2 regions of the Kribbella italica genome follow, and region 1 is predicted to be linked to the other one. Evidence: riboswitches for the same ligand, from Rfam matches in the RefSeq annotation. Region 1 holds a riboswitch; the other holds the start of a gene.

What was found. A riboswitch is a leader RNA that binds a small molecule or an ion and turns the genes downstream of it on or off. The one in region 1 is predicted to bind FMN.
Region 2: another riboswitch for FMN. It lies ahead of ribB (3,4-dihydroxy-2-butanone-4-phosphate synthase); the one in region 1 lies ahead of ribD (bifunctional diaminohydroxyphosphoribosylaminopyrimidine deaminase/5-amino-6-(5-phosphoribosylamino)uracil reductase RibD).

Annotation. Positions count from the first base shown of each region.
Region 1 is NZ_JACHMY010000001.1:3,938,384-3,945,340, reverse strand. It holds gene HDA39_RS18240 (ABC-F family ATP-binding cassette domain-containing protein) at 1-923, opposite strand, end outside; gene HDA39_RS18235 (5-oxoproline transporter, DUF969 family subunit) at 1,172-1,888, shown strand; gene HDA39_RS18230 (5-oxoproline transporter, DUF979 family subunit) at 1,885-2,862, shown strand; gene HDA39_RS18225 (DUF2891 family protein) at 2,862-3,824, shown strand; FMN riboswitch at 3,885-4,016, shown strand; gene ribD (bifunctional diaminohydroxyphosphoribosylaminopyrimidine deaminase/5-amino-6-(5-phosphoribosylamino)uracil reductase RibD) at 4,136-5,164, shown strand; gene HDA39_RS18215 (riboflavin synthase) at 5,165-5,788, shown strand; gene pnuC (nicotinamide riboside transporter PnuC) at 5,785-6,456, shown strand; gene HDA39_RS18205 (bifunctional 3,4-dihydroxy-2-butanone-4-phosphate synthase/GTP cyclohydrolase II) at 6,460-6,957, shown strand, end outside.
Region 2 is NZ_JACHMY010000001.1:4,120,151-4,127,107, forward strand. It holds gene HDA39_RS19055 (alpha/beta fold hydrolase) at 1-250, opposite strand, end outside; gene HDA39_RS19060 (sugar-binding transcriptional regulator) at 848-1,855, opposite strand; gene HDA39_RS19065 (glycoside hydrolase family 140 protein) at 1,883-3,370, opposite strand; FMN riboswitch at 3,427-3,560, shown strand; gene ribB (3,4-dihydroxy-2-butanone-4-phosphate synthase) at 3,666-4,289, shown strand; gene HDA39_RS19075 (transketolase family protein) at 4,273-5,241, opposite strand; gene HDA39_RS19080 (transketolase) at 5,238-6,116, opposite strand; gene HDA39_RS19085 (sugar phosphate isomerase/epimerase family protein) at 6,113-6,957, opposite strand, start outside.

The sequences.
Region 1 (6,957 bases):
TTGGCGTCGCTGAGCCGGTTCGCGTGGGTCTGGTTCGCCTTCGCCGCGGACACCTCGGCTGAGCGCTTCATGTTGCCGGCGTTGATCCGCGCCAGCCCGGCGTCCTTCAACCCCTTCTGCGCGTTGCTCGCCCGCCGCTGCGCCCGCTCGCGCGCCTGCTGCAGCTCGCGCTTCTCACGTTTCAGATCCTGCTCGGCCGAGCGGATGTTCTTCTCCGCGACCTCCTGCTCGGCCGCGACAGCTTCCTCGTACGCCGTGAAGTTGCCGCCGTACAGCCGCAGCTCACCGCGTTCCAGCGAAGCGATCCGGTCCATCCGGTCGAGCAGCGCGCGGTCGTGGCTGACCAGCAGGAGGCAGCCGTTCCAGTTCTCCAGTACGGCGTACAGGTTGCGCCGCGCGTCGAGATCCAGGTTGTTGGTCGGCTCGTCGAGCAGCAGGACGTCGGGCTGCTTCAGCAGCTGCGCGGCCAGGCCCAGCGAGATCACCTGGCCACCGGAGAACGTACTGAGCCGCCGGTCGAGCGAAGCGTCGAGCCCGAGCCGGTCGAGCTGCGCGCGGGTGCGCTCCTCGATGTCCCAGTCGTTGCCGACGGCATTGAAATGGCGCTCGTCGACGTCGCCGGACTCGATCGCGTTGAGCGCGTCGACGACCGGCTTGATCCCGAGCACCTCGGCGACGGTCAGGTCGCCGACCAGCGGCAGCGTCTGCGGGAGGTACCCGAGAACACCGTCGACGGACACGCCGCCGGCGGTCGGCGACAGCTCCCCGGCGATCAGCTTGAGCAGCGTCGACTTGCCGGCGCCGTTCGGCGCGACCAGGCCGGCACGCCCGGGACCGACGGCGAAGGACAGGCCGGTGAAGACAGGGGTGTCGTCGGGCCAGGCGAACGACAGGGAGGAACAGACGATGGACGCATCGGACATGCGGAGACCTCGCGAAAGCAGTGAGTACGCCGCCACGGCGGCGGAACGGTCAGGAAACGCCGATCAGGCCACGGCATCGACGCTGAACGCGCCGGCTCGATGGCCTGTCACCTCGGGACTCACCCCGAGATGTCGTCGTCGACTCCCGTACTCACCGTCACACCATAACAAAGAACTGATTGTGGGTTTGTTCAACAATGTATACGATCACACCGCCCGAACCACCCGGCAGAAGCGGAGGCAGTGCGGTGCTGGTCCTGATCGGAGTCCTGCTCGTGGTGGTGGGGTTCGCCCTGCGCCTGAACCCCCTGGTCGTGGTCACGGTGGCCGGGATCGCCACCGGCCTGCTCGGCGGGCTGAGTCCGGGCAAGATCCTGAACGAGTTCGGCAACGGCTTCGCGGGGAGCCGCTCGGTGACGCTGTTCATCGTGGTGCTGCCGGTGATCGGCCTGGTCGAGCGGTTCGGGCTGCAGGAGCAGTCGCGGCGGCTGATCGGCAAGCTCACCTTCCTCACCACCGGGCGCCTGCTGGCGTCGTACCAGGTGATCCGGCAGGTGACGGCCGCGGTCGGGCTGATGTCGATCGGTGGCCACGCGCAGACGGTCCGGCCGCTGATCTACCCGATGGCCGAGGGCGCGGCCGAGCGCCGGTACGGGCGGAAGCTGCCCGAGGCGGTGCAGGAGCGGATCAAGGGCCACTCGGCCGGGGTGGACAACGTCGGCGTGTTCTTCGGTGAGGACGTCTTCATCGCGGTCGGCTCGATCCTGCTGATCACCGGCTTCGTCGACTCGACGTACGGGCTGAAGCTGGACGCCCTGCACGTCGCCTTGTGGGCGATCCCGACCGCGGTCTGCGCTCTGCTGATCCACGGCGGCCGGATGCTGTACTTCGATCGCCAGCTCGACCGCCTGATGGCGGTCGACGGTCCGCCGCCGGCCCTCAAGAAGAAGGAGGCGGACCGGTGATCAAGGTCGAGTGGTTCTACTGGCTGTGCGGTCTGCTCTTCCTCTTCGGAGCGGTCCTGACCCTGCGCGACCGCAGCAACAGCAAGCGGTACGGAAGCGCCGCCTTCTGGGGTCTGCTCGGCGCGTCTTTCGGCTACAGCACCTTCGTGGTGAACAAGACCGCCCCGGCCTGGGTGCTCGGGCTGGTCGTGATCGCGATGACCGTCCTGGTCGGCACCGGGCAGCTCGGTCGCGGCACCGAGGTGTCCACGAGCCTGGCCGAGAAGGCGGCCGCCGCCCAGCGGTTCGGCAACAAGCTGTTCGTTCCGCCGCTGGTGATCCCGCTCGGCGCGCTGATCTTCGCGGTCGGGCTGGCCAAGATCAAAGCCGGCGACCAGCCCCTGCTGGAGAAGGGCTCGGAGACGCTGATCGGCCTGGGCGTCTCCGCGGTCGCGGCGGCGATGGTCGGCGTGATCATGCTGCGTCCGCCGTCCGTCCTGACTCCGCTCAAGGAGGGGCACCGGCTGCTCGAGGTGATCGGCTGGGCGGCCGTCCTGCCGCAGATGCTGGCCACGCTCGGCCGGCTGTTCACCGACGCCGGCGTCGGTACGGCGGTCGGCAAGGTCACCACGCACGTGCTGCCGGAAGGATCGCTGTTCGGCTCGGTCGTCGTGTACTGCCTCGGGATGGCGCTGTTCACCGTGATCATGGGCAACGCGTTCGCCGCGTTCCCGATCATGACCGCCGCGATCGGCTACCCGGTGCTGGTGCAGACCTTCGACGGCAACCCGGCGACGGTGTTCGCGATCGGCATGCTGGCCGGGTTCTGCGGAACGCTGACCACGCCGATGGCCGCGAACTTCAACCTGGTCCCGGCCGCGCTGCTCGACATGAAGAGCCGGTACGGGGCGATCAAGGCGCAGCTGCCGACCGCGCTCCCGCTGCTGGTCTGCAACATCTTCCTGATGTACTTCCTCGCGTTCGGAGTCCTGTGATGAGTCAGCGGTACGTCGAGATCGCACTCCAGAACCTGCGGACCGAGTCGCCGCACCAGCTCGACCACGTCGCGCGCGACGCCAGGGCCTACAGCGTCAGGGAGTTGCACCCGGCGTTCCACACGTCGTACGACTGGCACTCTTGTGTGCACATGCACTGGTTGCTGGTGCGGTTGTTGCCGGAGGCCACTGATCCGGAGCCGATCCGCAAGGCGCTCGACCAGAACCTGACCGCCGACGCACTCGCGGCCGAGGCGGCGTACCTGCGGAGCTCGCCGTCGTTCGAGCGCCCGTACGGTTGGGCGTGGGCGCTCGTCCTGGCCGCGGCCGTCCGTCAGAGCCCGGACGCGGCCAGGTGGTCCGAGGCAATGAGCCCGCTGGTCGACGCGATCGTCGACCTCAGCCTGGAGTGGTTACAGGGAGCCGCCCGCCCGGTCCGCTCGGGCGTCCACTCGAACTCGGCGTTCGCCCTGGCTCTCCTGTACGACGCCGCCGAGGCCCTCGGCCAGGACAAGCTCACCCAGGCCGTCCGCGACAAGGCGCGCGCCTGGTTCGCCGAGGACCGCGAGTACCCGCTGCAGTGGGAGCCGAGCGGCGAGGACTTCCTGTCGCCGGGTCTGTCCGAGGCCGACCTGATGCGCCGGGTCCTGACCGAAGACGAGTTCGCCGAATGGCTGCCCGCCTTCCTGCCGGATCTGACCGCCCTGCGGCCGGTCGAGGTCCGCTACCCGGTCGACGGCCGGCAGGGCCACCTCCAGGGCCTCAACCTCACCCGCGCCTGGCAGCTCGCCGCGCTGTCCGACGCCCTGCCCGAGCGAGAACCAGCCCTCCGCGCGACGGTCGCCGCCCACCTCGACGCCGCCCTGCCGAGCGTCACCAGCGGCGACTTCAACCACGACCACTGGCTCGCCACCTTCGCCTACCTCGCCCAGGGCGGCGCGCTGGTGGGACCGTCCAGGTGACGGAAGCAACAACTCGCCGCCGCACCAGCGGCGTACACTTCAGGTACGAGTGAAACCACTCGCGTGCTCCGGGGTCGGTGTAATTCCGAGCCGGCGGTGACAGTCCGCGACCCGGTCGATGCAGTTCGTCGGCCGGTTGACCTGGTGGAATTCCAGGACCGACGGTGAAAGTCCGGATGGGAGGCGCACGCGATCGGTGTGCGCTCCGACGTGCGGAAGTGCGCGGCCGTAGGAGGTCGCGTTCCGGGCGGCGGTTCGCGTGCCGGTTGTCATGGCCCCGGTGGTGCGTCCGTGACAACGAGGGACCGTCCGTGAACAACGCTTCACCGATCGACGTGGCCTGGATGCGGCGTGCGATCGAGCTGGCCGCCCGCGGGATCGGCAGCACCCATCCCAACCCGGTCGTCGGCTGTGTGATCACCGGCCGCGACGGGCATCCCGTCGGCGAGGGGTACCACGAGCAGGCCGGCGGCCCGCACGCCGAGGTGAACGCGCTGCGGATGGCCGGTCCCCGGGCCCGCGGCGGTACGGCGTACGTGACGCTCGAGCCCTGCAACCACACCGGCCGGACCGGGCCGTGTGCCGACGCGCTGATCGAGGCCGGCATCGGCCGCGTCGTGTACGCCGTACCGGATCCGAACGCGCAGGCCGCCGGTGGCGGCGAGAAGCTCCGGACCAAGGACATCCAGGTCGATCAGGGCGTACTCCGGGCCGAGGCCGAGGAGGTCAACCACGTCTGGCTGCACAGCGTCCGGACCGGTCGGCCGTTCGTGACCTGGAAGTTCGCCACCACCCTGGACGGCCGCAGCGCCGCGCCCGACCGGACCAGCCGGTGGATCACCGGCGAGGCCGCCCGCGCGGACGTCCACCGCAAGCGGGCCGAGTGCGACGCGATCGCCGTCGGCACCCAGACCGTCCTGGACGACGACCCCGAGCTGACCGTGCGCGACGAGCACGACCGCCCGGCCGGCCGCCAGCCGCTGCGGGTCGTGGTCGGCGACCGGGACGTCCCGGAGACCGCGCGGGTCCGCAACGACCGCGCCGAGACCCTGCTCCTGCCCACCCACGACCCCAACGAGGTGCTCCGGCAGCTCGACGACCACCAGATCCGCCACCTCTGGCTCGAGGGCGGGCCGACGCTGGCCGCCGCCTTCCTGCGCGCCGGACTGGTCGACCAGATCGTCGCGTACGTCGCTCCGGCGCTGCTCGGATCGGGCTTCTCCGCCGTCGGCGACCTCGGCGCGGAATCTATCGACCACCTGCGGCGCTTCACCCTTGCGGACGTCACTCGCCTCGGCGACGACGTCCGGCTCACCCTGACCCCCCTGGGAGGGAAGTAGATGTTCACCGGAATCGTCGAAGAGCTGGGAACCGTCGAGTCGCTCGACCTGCTGGAAGGCGACGCGGCCCGGCTCACCCTGCGGGGCCCGAAGGTGACCGAGGACGCGCGCCACGGCGACTCGATCTCGGTCAACGGCTGCTGCCTGACCGTGGTCGAGACCGGTGCAGGCACCTTCACCGCCGACGTGATGCGCGAGACGCTCCGCCGGACCAGCCTGGGCGGTGTCGAGAAGGGCTCGACCGTCAACCTGGAGCGGGCCGTCACCGCGCACGCGCGGCTGGGCGGCCACATCGTCCAGGGCCACGTCGACGGTGTCGGCACGATCGCGAGCCGCGAGCCGGCCGAGCACTGGGAGGTCGTCCGAATCGCGGCCGGCCCGGAGATCCTCAAGTACGTCGCGGAGAAGGGCTCGATCGCCGTCGACGGTGTCTCGCTGACCGTCACCGACGTCGACGACGCAACCTCGACCTTCGGGATCAGCCTGATCCCGACCACGCTCGAGCTCACCGTGCTCGGCCGCAACAAGATCGGCGACACCGTCAACCTCGAGGTCGACGTGATCGCGAAGTACGTGGAGCGGTTGCTGACCGCCCCGAAGACTGTTGTCGGAGGCAACGAATGATCGACTGGCTGCTGCACGAGCAGGTCACGATCGCCGGTTCGCCGGTGCTGGTGCGGGAGATCGTCGGCAACGTGTTCGGCCTGGCCAGCGCCCTGTTCGGGATGCGCCGGCTGGTGTCGGCGTGGCCGATCGGCATCGTCGGCAACGTGCTGCTGTTCACGGTCTTCGTCGGCGGGCTGTTCGACACCCCGCAGGACAAGGACCTCTGGGGCCAGGCCGGCCGCCAGGTCTTCTTCGCGCTCGTCAGCCTGTACGGGTGGTACCGCTGGTACCAGACCCGTCACGGCGGCGCCAAGACCGGCGTCCAGCCGCGGTGGGCCACGGCCCGGCAGCGCCTGGAGATGCTGGGCGCGGCCGTCGTGCTCTACGTGATCGGGTACTTCGTCCTGCGTGAGCTCGGCTCGTGGGGTCCGCAGTGGGACGCCTGGATCCTGACCGGGTCCATCCTGGCGACGTACGGGATGGCCCGCGGGTTCGTCGAGTTCTGGCTGGTCTGGATCGCGGTGGACGTCGTCGGCGTCCCGCTGCTGATCCAGGCCAAGTTCTACCCGTCGGCGGCGATGTACGTCGTCTACGGACTGTTCTGCGTGCTCGGGTTCGCGGCGTGGTGGCGGATCAACCAGCGGGAGACCGTAGCGGTCACCCCCGAACCAGTGGTGGTGGGTTAGACGATGGGCGAGGTACTGAAGCTCGACACGATCGAGCACGCGATCGACGAGATCCGCGCCGGCCGCGCGGTGATCGTGGTCGACGACGAGGACCGGGAGAACGAGGGCGACCTGATCTTCGCCGCCTCCAAGGCGACGCCGGAGCTGCTGGCGTTCCTGATCCGGCACAGCTCGGGTGTCGTCTGCGTGCCGATGGAGGGCGCCGAGCTGGACCGGCTGGGCATCCCGCTGATGACCCCGCACAACCGGGAGAAGCTGCGCACGGCGTACACGGTCTCGGTCGACGCCCGCGACCACATCGAGACCGGGATCTCGGCGGCCGACCGGGCCCGGACGATCCGGGTGCTGGCCGACTCCGCGTCGGAGTCGTTCGACCTGGTGCAGCCGGGGCACGTGTTCCCGCTGCGGGCGCGCGACGGCGGCGTCCTGGTGCGCCCGGGGCACACCGAGGCGTCGATCGACCTGGCCCGGATGGCCGGGCTGCGGCCGTCCGCGGTGATC
Region 2 (6,957 bases), 180 kb from region 1:
GTACGCTCGGGTCGGCGGGAAGCCGAGAGATGGCGATGTCGATGGTCTGGCCGTCGGGGCGCAGATGGTCGACAGGCACCCGCATGGAACTGCAGGACGCGCCGGCCTCATCGAGCGCCTTCCCCTGGTCGTCGCCGCTGCCGTTCTGACACGCCCGCCAGACCAGGCCGGCGGTCTCCGCCGCCGCAGGCGACACAACAGTTGCCCCAGGCAACAACAGGAACGCCGCCAGCACCGCCACAGTTCGCATACCCAGACGCTAGGCGCCTTGAGACGCCCGGTCCGGGGCCCGCACGCCCGACCCGGGGTATCTCCCGCGCTACCCCGACCCGCCGGTCGACGTCCTGACGCGTTGGTCGACTGATGCGTTGTTCGACCACTGACGCGATGTACCGCGCCAGTCGTCACAATCCGAGGCAGTGGACCAGCCATAGGCAGGCACCGGCGGCAGCGGACGACCACCACCTGCACGCAGGCACCGGACTCAGCACGGGCCGTCGACCGAGCGCCAGCGCTCACCTGGGCGCCAGAGCCCATCACCTGAAGCGGGCGACAGCATCCCCCCAACTTGACCGGTGGGCGGGTGCAGGGAGCGCCAGCGACCGGAGCGGTTGCGTGGGTCACCATTTGCACGCACCCAACCCGGCCCACCACCAAGTGGTTGCTCGCGCGCCAGCGCGCACACGAAGCGGCGCCAGCCGCGCACCGAAGCGCGCGACAGCACGCGAACGTGGGCGACAGCCCACCGCACGAAGCGCGCGACAGCACGCGTACCCACCAAGAAGGCGGGCGGGAGCACGCCCCGCAGCGAGCGCCGGCGAACGGAGGGGCACGCGTGGGAGAGGCGTCAGTCGGCGAGCAAGCGCTGGGCCATCGACAGGTCGGTGATGAGGATGTTGACCCAGCCGCCCAGCAGAGCAGCGCGGATGGCCGAGTACTTGCGGTCGCCGCCGGCGACGCCGATGCGGCGGGGGACGGCGAGCAGTTCCTTCGCCGTGACGCCGATGACGCGTTGGTCGAAGGTGGAGCGGACGTGGTGGCCTTCTTCGTCGAAGAAGCGGAAGCAGACGTCGCCGACGGCGCCCAGGCGGCGGAGTTCGTCCTGGTCGGCCTGGGCTACCGCGTTGCCGCTGCGCTGCAACAAAGGCGACGGCTGGAGGCTGCCGATTCCGACGACAGCGTCGGTGAGTTGGCCCCACGTGCCGAGGACGTCGCGGACGGAGACGTCGTTCATCATCGCGCGGCGTACGGCGGGTGTGCCGACCAGACCCGGAGCGGGGAGGTAGACGGGCATCGCGCCGGTGAGTTCGGCGAAGCGGGCAGTGAGGCGCGTGGCCTGCATCTGGACGGCGGCGTCGCCGAGGCCGCCGACGATCTGGACGACCTTCTCGGCGACCGGGACGCTCTTGCGCGGCATCCGGTCGACGGCGCTGATCAGGGTCTCGCTCCAGGACGAGATGCCGATCAGGTGCCCGCCGGTGAGCGTCATGTCGAGGTACGCCGCGGCGCCCGATCCCAGCGCGGGCAGGACGTCCTCGTCCACACCCTCCGCCAGACCACTCGGTCCCACAGACAGACCACCCGTGTCCACGACCACCGCATCCCGCAGCCCGTACCGCCCCTGCAGCTCGTCCTCGAGATCGCTGTGCACCCCGCTCGGCATCGTCACGACGGTGTGCACGATCCCTACCTCGACCGCCTGCTTGAGCATCCGCGACACCCGGGCCTGGGACAGGTTGAGCTCGCTGGCGATGCGTGGCTGCCGGATGCCCTTCTCGTGGTACATCCGGGCCACCTTCGCCAGCAGCCGCAGCTCGTCCAGCCCCGGCTGACGTACGCCACGGTGAGCGCTCATGCGTAGCCCCCTTCGATCAGGACTGGACTATAGGCAGATGTAGACCCGCGGTGCGCCACCAGCATCGGGCAGCGGGTCGCCCGGCGTGTCCCGGCGGCCGGTCGCCACCACCGACCCGTCGCGCGGATCGACGATCCGGTAGTCCAGCGGCACCGAGTCGTCGAACACCATCACCGGTCCCCCGTGCTCGCGATAGACGATCAGCAGACCACCGGCACCGCGCAGCGCGCGCCCCGAGATCACCCGCGTCCAGTCCGGCTGCAGGTCCGCCACCGGCAGCCCGGCCAGCACCCGCCCGACCAGCCCGACGTACGTCGACCCCTCGAAATCCATCGCCTCCCGCCACCCGGCGTCCGGCGCGATGAAGAACGACGAATGCCCCGGCTCCGACGCGTGCAGCCGCCACTGCCACAGACTCCCGGCGCCGTACACGACCCCCATCGTCCCGCCCGCGCACAGGTTGCTCCACGCCTCGTGCCCCTGCCACCACCCATTCGCGACTGAAAGACCGCCGTGCTTCTCGTACGTCGGTTCGCCGTTCGCCACACCCCGTACGGGCTCGTTCCGCCACAGGTCGGCCACCCGCTCGGCCACGTGCTCGCCGGTGTGCCCGGTCTGGCACCACTGGAAGTCAAGCCACTCCGCGTCCTGATGAGCCGACGCGCGGATGTGCGGCCGGTAGTGGATCCCGGTCGGCTGCCCGTAGCAGTCGACCGCGTGCACCTCGGCGCCCCCGGCCGCGACCTGCGGCTCCAGCCCGGTCCCGTCCCCGCCGACCAGGTAGATCGCCGGTGAGGCGCCGTACCGCGCGACCAGGTAGCGGCAGTACGTCGCATACTCCTCAGCCGGTACGACGGTCCCCGCGACGTCCAGCCCCTTCCAGCCGAACCCCTGGAACACCGGCTGCAGCACCGGCACGATCCCGTGCTCGGCCAGCACCTCCAGCAGCTGATCGAGGTACTGGAAGTACTCCGCCCGAGGCCGCAGCAGGTGCCCGTCAACCAGGTCCTCGAACCCGACGTCGAACCCCTCGTCCGCCGTCCGGTCCCGCGGCCCGACCGCGCGCATGTCGGGCTGCACGGACATCAGCAGTACGGCGTTGAAGCCCTTCGCCTGACGATCGGCGGCGTACTCGCGGACCTGCGAGACGGTCGCTCGCCATGGGAGCGCCCACGCCGTGTCGGCGACCAGAAGTGCTGGAGTGCCGTCCGCGTGGACCAGGCTCCGGCCGCCGGGGGACATCTGCCAGAACCCGTGGGAGTAGAACGGATTGGCCTCGCCGGCTGGTACTTGTTGGACGTCAAGCACGCCTGAAGAGGAGCCAAAAGTCCAGCGCCATTCCCCTGGCGTCGGCGCGGCGAAGCGCACCCTCCACACGCCGTCCCCGTCCCAGAACGCCGGCCTCCGCAGCGTCACCCCGCTCTCGTGCACGAACTCCGCCCACACCTCCGCGCCGTACCGCTCCTCCACGGATGCCGAGAGCTCGACCGACCGCCAAACGGATGAGATGGACATGACACTCCCGGAAACAGTCGAGACGGATACACTGCGCAGTGAATCTGCAAGATCACACACGTGCTCTGGGGTCGGTGAAATTCCGAGCCGGCGGTTAAAGTCCGCGACCCGTACCTCCGCAAGGAGGTCCGGTTGACCTGGTGGAACTCCGGGACCGACGGTGAAAGTCCGGATGGGAAGACGCACGTGGCAGACTTCGCGATGCCTGTCCGGCGCGCGCCCACAAGCGTGCCCCAGAGAGGAGTCGCGGAGCTTGTCGTTGCCCCCGGAGTGCCAGGCCGAGAGGACAGCGACTGTGAGCACCGTGGCGAGCACGACCCGCCTGGACACCATCGACCACGCGATCGCCGAGATCGGGCGCGGGCGCCCGGTGGTGGTCGTCGACGACGAGGACCGCGAGAACGAGGGCGACCTGACCTTCGCCGCGAGCCTGGCGACGCCGGAGCTGATGGCGCTGCTGGTCCGCTACACCAGCGGGTACGTCTGCGCCCCGGCCGCGCCGGAGGTCCTCGACCGGCTCGAGCTGCCGCTGATGGTCCCGAACAACCAGGACAGCCTCCGTACGGCGTACACGGTGTCGGTCGACGCGAGCACCGGCGTCGGCACCGGCATCTCCGCCGCGGACCGGGCGCGGACCGTCAACGTCCTGGCCGACGGCACGGCTCGGCCCACCGACCTGATCCGGCCCGGCCACATCCTCCCGCTCCGCGCGGTCGCGGGCGGCGTCCGGCAGCGGCCCGGTCACACCGAGGCGACCGTCGAACTGGTCCGGCTGGCCGGGCTGCCGCCGGTCGGGGTGATCGGTGAGCTGATGAACGACGACGGCACGCTGATGACCGGCGCCGACCTGCGCGCGTTCGCCGACGCCCACGACTTCGCGATGGTCTCGATCGCCGACCTGGTCACTTTCCTCGGCTGACCAGCGCGCGGGCCGCGGACGCGATACCGTCCGCGGACAGCCCGTACCGGTCCAGCAGGTACGCCGCGGAGCCGGTCGGCGCGAACTCGGGGATCCCGAGGATCGACACCCGCGCCGGATGATGCTGTACGACGGCCTCCGCGACCGCGCCGCCGAGCCCACCCCCGCTCACCCCCTCCTCGGCGGTCACGATCCCGGCCGTCTCCCGCGCGGCCGCGACCACGGCGCCGGTGTCGAGCGGCTTCACCGTCGGCATCGACAGCACCCGGGCCGAGATCCCTTCCGTCGCGAGCTGCTCGGCCGCGGCCAGCGCCCGCCAGAGCACCGTGCCGTTGCTGATCAGCGTCACGTCGTCGCCGGCCCGGACGGTGATCGCCCTGCCCGGCTCGAACGTGTAGTCGTCGGCGTAGATCCGCGGCACGCTCATCCGGCTGACCCGGATGAACACCGGCCCGTCGGACGCGGCCGCCCAGCGCAGCGCCGCCGCGGTCTCGACCGGGTCGGCCGGCACGATGATCGTCATCCCGGAGATCGCCCGCAGCCAGGCGATGTCCTCGATCGAGTGGTGCGTCGGCCCGAGTTCGCCGTACGCGACGCCTGGGCTCATGCCGCACAGCTTCACGTTGGTGTGCGAGTACGCGACGTCCGCCTTGATCTGCTCCAGCGCGCGCCCGGTGAGGAAGCAGGACGCCGCCGACACGAACGGGATCCGGCCGCCGTTGGCCAGCCCGGAGGCGACGCCGACCATGTCCTGCTCGGCGATACCGACGTTGATCAGCCGGTCCGGGAACGCCTTGCGGAAGCTGTTCAGCTTGCTCGACCCGACCGAGTCGTTGACGACGCCGACGATCCGGTGGTCCGCGTGGGCCAGCTCGGCCAGCGTCTCGACGTACGCGTCCCGGCAGTCGTAGCGCGGCCGGTCGGCGATCGAGGGACTGTCGGTGACAGTCATGAGAGCTCCTTGAGTGCTTGGGCGAACTCGGCCGCGTCGGGCACCCGGTGGTGCCAGGCGACGTTGTTGCTCATGAACGAGATCGGGTGGCCCTTGTGCGTGTGGGCGATCACGAAGGTCGGCTTGCCCGGCCGGAACGGTACGGCGGACAGCACGTCGAGCAGCTCGCCGTGGTCGTGCCCGTTCACCTCGACCACCGCGAACCCGAACGCCGCCGCCTTGTCCGGCAAGGGATCCAGGTCGTTGGTCTCCTGGGTGGTCGCGCCCTGCTGCAGCCGGTTCCGGTCGACGATCACGGTCAGCCGGTCCAGCTGGTACTGCGAGGCTGCCATCATCGCTTCCCAGTTGCTGCCTTCCTGCAGCTCGCCGTCGCCGACCAGCACGTACGTCCGCCGCAACGACACGTCGAGCTTGGCCGACAGCGCGTGCCCGACCGCGACCGGAAGGCCGTGCCCGAGCGGACCTGTGTTCGCCTCGACGCCGGCGACCTTGCGCCGGTTCGGGTGCCCGTTCAGCGCCGACAGCGGCTTCAGGAACGTCGCCAGCTCCTCGACGGGCAGGAAGCCGAAGGCCGCGAGCGTCGTGTAGAGCGCGCCCGCGACGTGCCCCTTGCTGAGGATGAAGCGGTCGCGTTCGGGGTCGTCCACCCGGTCCGGCGCGACGTCCAGCACCGCGCCGTACAGGGTGGCCAGGATGTCGATCGACGAGAAGTCGCCGCCGATGTGCCCGGCCCCGGCGTGGTGGACGAGCTTGAGGTCCTGGATCCGGATCTGCCGGGCCGCCTCGGTGATGTGCGCGACCTGCGCCGAGCGGCTGCTGTGGACCGGCAGTCGCCCGAGCACGGGCATCGTCGTGTGCTCGGCGGTCAGTGTCATGCCGTCTCCGCCATCGACGAGAGCAACACCTTCTGGACCAGCCGCTGCGCGGCGAGCGCGTCGTGCGACGCTTGCGCGGCGGCGAGCGCCTCCTCGTCCAGTACGTCGAGCGCGCGGTGCACCGCCTTGAGGAACCGGATCGCCTGCTTCGCCGCCTCGACGCTGTCCTCGCGGAACGGGAACTGGTCGAGCTGCCAGACACCCTCCCAGTTGTTGCGGCGCAGGGTGTGGAAGAACTCGAACGTCTCGACCAGGTGCACCGAGCCGACCACCATGTCGTCGTCCCAGCCGCGCAGGTTGTCGTTCACGTCGATCGCGAACAGCCGGCCGTAGTCGATCGCCAGCTGGGCGGCGTCGGCCGGTGTCTCCTGCCCGTACAGCGAGTGGCCGAAGTCCAGCAGGATCCCCAGGTTGGGCAGGCCGATCTTCTCGATCCCGAGCAGCGTGCGGGCGACGTTCGGGAAGATGATCTTGACCCGCGGCTCGCGCGGTTTGTACTCGATCACGAAGTTGATGTCGGGGTGCGCCGAGACCAGCTCGGTCAGGCCGTCCAGGGCGAGCTTCCAGATGTCGTGGTAGTTCACCTGGAACGGGTAGTCCCAGCCGTCCTGGCCCGGCCAGAGCTTCACGTACGAGCAGCCCAGGTCCTTGGCCAGTTCGGTTGCCTGGTGCAACAACTCGAGCGCCTGCTTGCGGACGCCGGGATCGGGGTTGGTGATCGAGCCCTTGACGAAGTCGCGGGTGTAGATCTCGGGCGTGATCGCGATCGCCTTCAGGTTGTTCCTCGCGAGCGCGGCCTTCACCTCGTCGAGCGTCCCGTCGTACCCGGCGAACGGCCAGT